Sphaerotilus microaerophilus: one gene and its partner. The protein of the gene in region 1 interacts with the protein of each later gene in a pairwise test. Links are inferred from orthologs where the notes say so. Each region holds a gene or a part of one and is shown on either strand. Other genes may lie near its edges. The genes, in order: pheT and secD.

Region 1 (3,456 bases):
GCTGACTTCACCGATCGTGAAGTAGCGCTTGGGCGGGATGGCCGGGAGGGAGTTTTCCATTGGAAATCAATGGGTTCGAGCAGTCAGCTTTGACTTTACTCGAACTCTCCAGGCGGTGGCGCCTCGCCCTGTACGACGGCCTTGAGTTTGTGGCTCGCGTGAAACGTGACCACGTTGCGTGCGTCGATGGGGATCGCCTCGCCCGTACGAGGGTTGCGCCCGGGGCGTGGTGCCTTGCGCCGTACCTGGAAGTTGCCGAAGCCGGAGAGCTTGACATCCTCTCCGCGCACGAGGGCTTCATGCACATACTGGAAGAAGGCCTCGACCATGTCCTTGGACTCACGCTTGTTCAGGCCGAGCCGCTCGAAGAGCAGCTCGGCCAGCTCGGCCTTGGTCAGCGTCGGGGTCTCGAGGCTCGGCAGGATCACGGATTCCATGCGGGTCGACCGATCGTCCATGGTGGTGACTCTTCTCTCGCGCTCGCGGCGGCTCAGCCGCCGCGCAGACGCGCCCCGACAGCCTGTTGGGCGGCATCGAGGACGGCGCGAACCACCTCGTCGCTGCGCTCGTCGGTCAGCGCAGCCCGCTCGTCGAGCAGCTCGAGACGGATCGCCAAGCTGCGCTCATCGGCACCCAGGCTGTTACTTGCGGCAGCGGCCGCATTCGTGGCGTTGGGGCGATAGACATCGAAAAGCCGCGCACCGCGCAGCACACCGCCCGTTGGCGCCGCCAGGATGGCGGACATCAAGGCATCGTGACGCACGTCTTCGCGCACGATCAGCGCGATGTCGCGGGTCACGACCTGCTGCTTGGGGACCGGGACATAGGCTGGCACGTCACGTGCGAGCAAGGCGGGCACGTCCAGCTCGAAGACCACCGGTGCGCCATGGCCCACCGGCAGCTCGTAGGCCTGGCACCAGCGCGGGTGCAGTTCGCCGACGTGGCCAATGACCTGGCCGTCCAGTTCGACACGTGCGCAGCGGCCCGGGTGCATCGCCGGGTGGCTGTCGGCCACGAAGCGGGCGGCGCGCGGCGCCAGCAGGGTCTCGATGTCGCCCTTGACGTCGAAGAAGTCCACTGGACGCTCGCTCACACCCCACTGCTGGCCATCGGCCGGTCCCCATGCCAGGCCGCCCAGGCGCAGCGGCTGGTGCACGCCGACCACGCTGTGCTCGGAGGTCGGCACCGACGCGTCGCGCATGAAGACCCGGCCCAGTTCGAATACCCGCACGCGGTTGGCGCGGCGGGCCTGGTTGTGGCGCAGCACCTGGATCAGGCTGCCGATCAGGCTGGATCGCATCACCGCCAGCGGGGCGGCGATGGGGTTGAGCAGGCGGATGGGTTGCTCGTTGCCGGCCAGCTCGCGCTCCCAGCGCTCCTCGACGAAGCTGAAGTTGATCGTTTCCTGGTAGCCCAGCGCGGCCACCTGCCGGCGCACGGCGTGGCTGCTGCGCTGCGACTCGGGGCGCACGCGCGAGGTCACCGGGGCCTGTGGCGGCACGAGCGGCAGCTGATCGAATCCGATGATGCGGATCACGTCCTCGATCAGGTCTTCCTCGATCTGCAGGTCGAAGCGCCAGCTTGGCGGGGTGACGGTCAGCACGCCGGGAGCCTCTTCGACCTGGAGACCCAGGCGTTGCAGCACCTCGACGCACTGCGCCTGGCTGACCGGCATGCCGATCACCTTGCTGGCGCGCTCGACGCGCAGGCGCACCGGGGCGCGCTGGGGCAGGCGGGTGACCTGGTCATCGACGGGGCCGACCACGGTGGTGGCATTGCCGCAGATCTGCAGGATCAGCGCGGTGATGTGCTCGATGTGCTCGACCGTGAGGGCAGCATCGACGCCGCGCTCGAAGCGGTGGCCGGCGTCGGTCGAGAAGTTGAAGCGGCGCGAGCGCCCGGCCACGGCCTCGGGCCACCAGAAGGCGGCCTCGACGTAGACGTTGCGCGTGTCGTCGCCCACGGCGGTGGCGTCGCCACCCATGATGCCGGCCAGCGACTCGACCGTCTGGCTGCCGGCGTGGGCGTCGGCAATCACGCCGACCTGCTCGTCCAGCGTGATCGTGTTGCCATTGAGCAGCTTGAGGGTTTCACCGGCACGGCCCCAGCGCACCACCAAGCCACCGTGGATCTTGTCCAGGTCGAAGATGTGGGTGGGCCGGCCGAACTCGAACATCACGTAGTTGGAGATGTCCACCAGCGCGCTGACCGAGCGCTGCCCGCAGCGGGCCAGCCGATCGACCATCCACTGCGGCGTCGGCGCCTTGGGGTCGATGCCCTTGACCACGCGGCCGGAGAAGCGCCCGCACAGGTCCGGGGCCTCGATGCGCACCGGCAGCTTGGTGTCGAGCTGAGGCTGCACCGGGGGGATGGCGGGCGACTTGAGTGGCGCGCCGGTCAGGGCGGCCACCTCGCGGGCGACGCCGTACACGCTCAGGCAGTGGCCCAGGTTGGGCGTGAGCTTGAGGGTGAAGAGGGTGTCGTCGAGCTTCAGGAACTCGCGGATGTCCTGACCGACCGGTGCGTCGGCCGGCAGCTCCAGCAGGCCGCCGTGGTCCTCGGACAGCTTGAGCTCGCGCGCGGAGCAGAGCATGCCGAAGCTCTCGACGCCGCGCAGCTTGCCCTTGCCGATCACGAACGGCTTGCCGTCTCCATTGGCCGGGTCCGCAGGAGGCAGCTCGGCGCCCACCGTGGCCAGCGGCACCTTGATGCCGGCGCGCGCATTGGGGGCGCCGCAGACGATCTGCAGCGGACCGTCCTTGCCGTCCATCTTGAAATGAGGGCCGGCATCGACCGTGCACACGCGCAGCCGATCGGCGTTGGGGTGCTGGTCGGCAGTGAGGATCTCGGCCACCACGATGCCGCTGAACGGCGGCGCCACCGGGCGCAGCTCCTCGACTTCCATGCCGGACATCGTCAGCAGGTCGGCCAGCGCCTGGGTGCTCAGGTCAGGGTTGCAGAACTCGCGCAACCACGATTCGGGGAATTGCATCTCTTCGTTCCTGGAACAGGGGTCGGCGGGCGTTTACTGGAACTGGCTGAGGAAGCGCAGGTCGCCGTCGAAGAACAGGCGCAGGTCGTTGACGCCGTAGCGCAGCATCGTCAGCCGGTCCGGGCCCATGCCGAAGGCAAAGCCGATGTAGCGTTCCGGGTCGAGGCCGAAGTTGCGCACCACGTTGGGGTGCACCTGACCGGAGCCGGCCACCTCCAGCCAGCGGCCCTTCAGCGGGCCGTGAGCGAAGGCGATGTCCACCTCGGCCGAGGGTTCCGTGAACGGGAAGAACGACGGGCGGAAACGCAGCTGCAGGTCGTCGGTCTCGAAGAAGGTGCGGAAGAAGTCGGTGAAGACCGCCTTCAGGTCCTTGAACGACACGTTCTCGCCGATCCACAGGCCTTCGCACTGGTGGAACATGGGCGAGTGGGTGGCGTCGGAGTCGACGCGATAGGTCCGGCCCG
Region 2 (3,282 bases), 3.1 Mb from region 1 along the record:
TGCGGAAGGCCTCGCGGATCCGGTCGAAGATCACCACCGACTCGTTGACCGAGTAGCCCAGCACCGCCAGCACCGCCGCCAGCACGGAGAGCGAGAACTCCCACTGGAAGAAGGCGAAGAAGCCCAGGATGATGATCACGTCGTGCAGGTTGGCGATGATGGCCGCCACGGCGAACTTCCATTCGAAACGGAAGGCCAGGTAGACCACGATGCCGACGACGACGAAGGCCAGTGCCTTCAGGCCGTCCTCGGCCAATTCCTTGCCCACCTGCGGGCCGACGAACTCGCTGCGCGAGAGCTTCACCGGCTCGGCGCCCGCGGCCTCGCAGACCTGGCGGGTGGTGACCTCGCCCTTGTCGCTGGTGGTCTGGCGCTGCGACACCGTGCCCTTCTCGGTGCTGCACAGCTGCGCGAAGACGCGGCTCACCACCTCGGTCTGCTTGACGTCGGCGCGCAGCGGCAGGCGGATCAGCACGTCGCGCGAGGTGCCGAACTTCTGCACCTGCACCTCGCCGAGCTTGAGCGCCTGCACCGTCTCGCGCACCCGGCCCATGTCAGCGGCCTGGGCGTACTCGACCTCCATCACCGTGCCACCGGTGAACTCCACCGACAGGTGCAGGCCACGGGTGAACAGGAAGAACACCGCGGCGAGGAAGGTGAGGAACGAGATGACGTTGAACACCAGCGCATGCCGCATGAACGGGATGTCGCGCCGGATCCGGAAAAATTCCATGGCTGTGCTTTCTGGGCGCTGGGGATCAGGACTTCGGGGTGGCCACGGCCGAGCCCGGTTCCGGGGCGGGTCGCCAGACCTGGCCGATCGAGACCTTCTGCAGGCGTTTCTGGCGGCCGTACCAGAGGTTGACCAGGCCGCGCGAGAAGAACACCGCCGAGAACATCGAGGTCAGGATGCCCAGGCAGTGCACCACCGCGAAGCCGCGCACCGGGCCGGAGCCGAAGGCCAGCAGCGCCACACCGGCGATCAGCGTGGTGACGTTGGAGTCCAGGATGGTGGCCCAGGCGCGCTCGTAGCCCAGGTGGATGGCCATCTGCGGCGAGGTGCCGTTGCGCAGCTCCTCGCGCACGCGCTCGTTGATCAGCACGTTCGAGTCGATCGCCATGCCCAGCACCAGCGCGATGGCCGCCATGCCCGGCAGGCTCAGCGTGGCCTGCAGCATCGACAGCACCGCCACCAGCAGCAGCAGGTTGACCGCCAACGCCAGGGTCGAGAACACGCCGAACAGCAGGTAGTAGGCGCACATGAAGGCACCCACCGCCAGGAAGCCGTACAGCACGCTGTCAAAGCCCTTGGCGATGTTCTCGGCGCCCAGGCTCGGGCCGACCAGCTTCTCCTCGATGATCTCCATTGGCGCGGCCAGCGAGCCCGCGCGCAGCAGCAGCGCGGTGTCGGCGGCCTCCACCGGCGTCATCGCGCCGGAGATCTGCACCCGTCCGCCACCGATCTCGGTGCGGATCACCGGGGCCGTGACGACCTCGCCCTTGCCCTTCTCGAACAGCAGGATGGCCATGCGCTTGCCGACGTTCTCGCGCGTCACGTCGCGGAAGATGCGCGCGCCGCGGGCGTCCAGCGTCAGGTGCACGGCCGGCTGGTGGTTGTCGTCGAAGCCCGGCTGGGCGTCGGTGAGGTTCTCGCCGGTCAGCAGCACCTGGCGCTTGACGATGATCTGCCGCTCGCCGCGCTCGGCGTACTTCTCGGTGCCGAAGGGCACCGGGCCGGAGCCGGACAGCGCCGCCTGTGCCTCGGTGCTGTCATCGACCAGGCGCACTTCCAATGTGGCGGTGCGGCCGATGATGTCCTTGGCCTTGGCCACGTCCTGCACGCCGGGCAGCTGCACCACGACCCGGTCCAGGCCCTGCTGCTGGATCACCGGCTCGGCCACGCCCAGCTCGTTGATCCGGTTGTGCAGGGTGTTGATGTTCTGTGTGAGCGCCTGCTCCTGCACCCTGCGCTCGGCGGCGGGCTTGAGCGCGCCCACCAGCTTCTGGTCGCTGCCTTCGGTGGTCGGGGTCCACTGCAGGTCGGGCAGCTGGTCGTTGAGCAGTTCGAGGATCTTCGGCTGGCTCTCGGCGTCGCGCAGGCGCACCTCGACGGTGTTGCCGACGCGGGCGATGCCGGCGTGGCGCAGGTTCTTGTCGCGCAGCAGGGTGCGGATGTCGCCGGTGAGCGACTCGGCCTTCTTGGTCAGCGCCGACTTCATTTCGACCTGCATCAGGAAGTGCACGCCCCCGCGCAGGTCCAGGCCGAGGTACATCGGCAGCGCGCGCATCGAAGTCAGCCACTGCGGTGAGCGCGACACCAGGTTCAGCGCGACGATGTAGCTCGGGTTGCCCGCATCGGGATTGAGCGCCTTGGCCAGCGCGTCGCGGGCCTTGAGCTGGGCGTCGGTGTCGGTGAAGCGGGCGCGCACCGAGGTGCCTTCCTGCTGCACGAAGTCCGGTTTCAGGCCGGCCGTCGCCAGGGTCTGGCGCACCTGCTCGGTCACCGCGGCATCGACCTTCACGGTGGCCTTGCCGCTGGAGACCTGCACGGCCGGTGCCTCGCCGAAGAAGTTCGGCAGCGTGTAGAGCAGGCCCACCGCCACCGCGATGGCCAGGATCAGGTACTTCCACCAGGGAAAGCGGTTCATCGTCTCGTCCTCGGGGAAGCAGCCCCGCGATATCAGACCGGCCGCAGGGTGCGGCCGGTGCACTCAAGTCACTTCAGCGTGCCCTTGGGCAGCACCTGCACCACCGAGCTGCGCTGGCACTGCACTTCCACGCCGGCGGCGATTTCCAGGCCGATCTGGTTCTCGGCCACCTTGGTGACCTTGCCCATCAGGCCGCCACCGGTGACCACCTCGTCGCCCTTGCCGATCGCCTCGATCATGGCCTTGTGCTCCTTCTGGCGCTTCATCTGCGGGCGGATCATGATGAAGTACAGCACCACGAACATCAGCACCAGCGGCAGCAGGCTGGTCAGGGACGAACCGCCTGCGGCGGCAGCGGGGGCCGCTTGTGCGTACGCGTTGGAAATGAACACCTGGAGACTCCTGGATAGGTGGGCAAAAGCCGCTGATTGTAGGCTGGCCGGTCCGATCGCACGGGGGGACGCCCCGCTGCGGCGCCCCCTGGCCAGGCTGTGACCGGCCGGCCAGCCGCCGGCCTGCCCCGCCGGTGGGGCACCGTCTGTCCTTTGCCGTTGCCACTGGTGACCGCGAAGCGGCGTTTGGTCGCCGCCCACTGGGCAGCCGGGCGGGGCGGGCCGTACAGTGCCGGCCATGT

The links.
Region 2: the proteins of pheT (region 1) and secD interact in binary tests that used the Escherichia coli proteins (3 or more experiments, as listed by UniProt). The link is inferred for Sphaerotilus microaerophilus from one-to-one orthologs.

Annotation. Positions count from the first base shown.
Region 1 is NZ_AP025730.1:3,137,834-3,141,289, forward strand. Bases 242-3,386 are described here. They hold pheT (phenylalanine--tRNA ligase subunit beta), read right to left. Parts: upstream 2,993-3,386; coding sequence 491-2,992; downstream 242-490. Other genes in these bases: NGK70_RS13575 (integration host factor subunit alpha), read right to left, coding at 242-437; pheS (phenylalanine--tRNA ligase subunit alpha), read right to left, coding at 3,026-3,386. In the rest of the region: NGK70_RS13570 (MerR family transcriptional regulator), read right to left, coding at 1-60; more of NGK70_RS13575, read right to left, coding at 96-241; more of pheS, read right to left, coding at 3,387-3,456.
Region 2 is NZ_AP025730.1:42,028-45,309, reverse strand. What follows is about bases 204-3,174. They hold secD (protein translocase subunit SecD), read right to left. Parts: upstream 2,649-3,174; coding sequence 759-2,648; downstream 204-758. Other genes in these bases: yajC (preprotein translocase subunit YajC), read right to left, coding at 2,717-3,040; secF (protein translocase subunit SecF), read right to left, coding at 204-733. Also shown: more of secF, read right to left, coding at 1-203; NGK70_RS00190 (sensor histidine kinase), read left to right, coding at 3,279-3,282. UniProt on the Escherichia coli protein: Part of the Sec protein translocase complex. Interacts with the SecYEG preprotein conducting channel. SecDF uses the proton motive force (PMF) to complete protein translocation after the ATP-dependent function of SecA.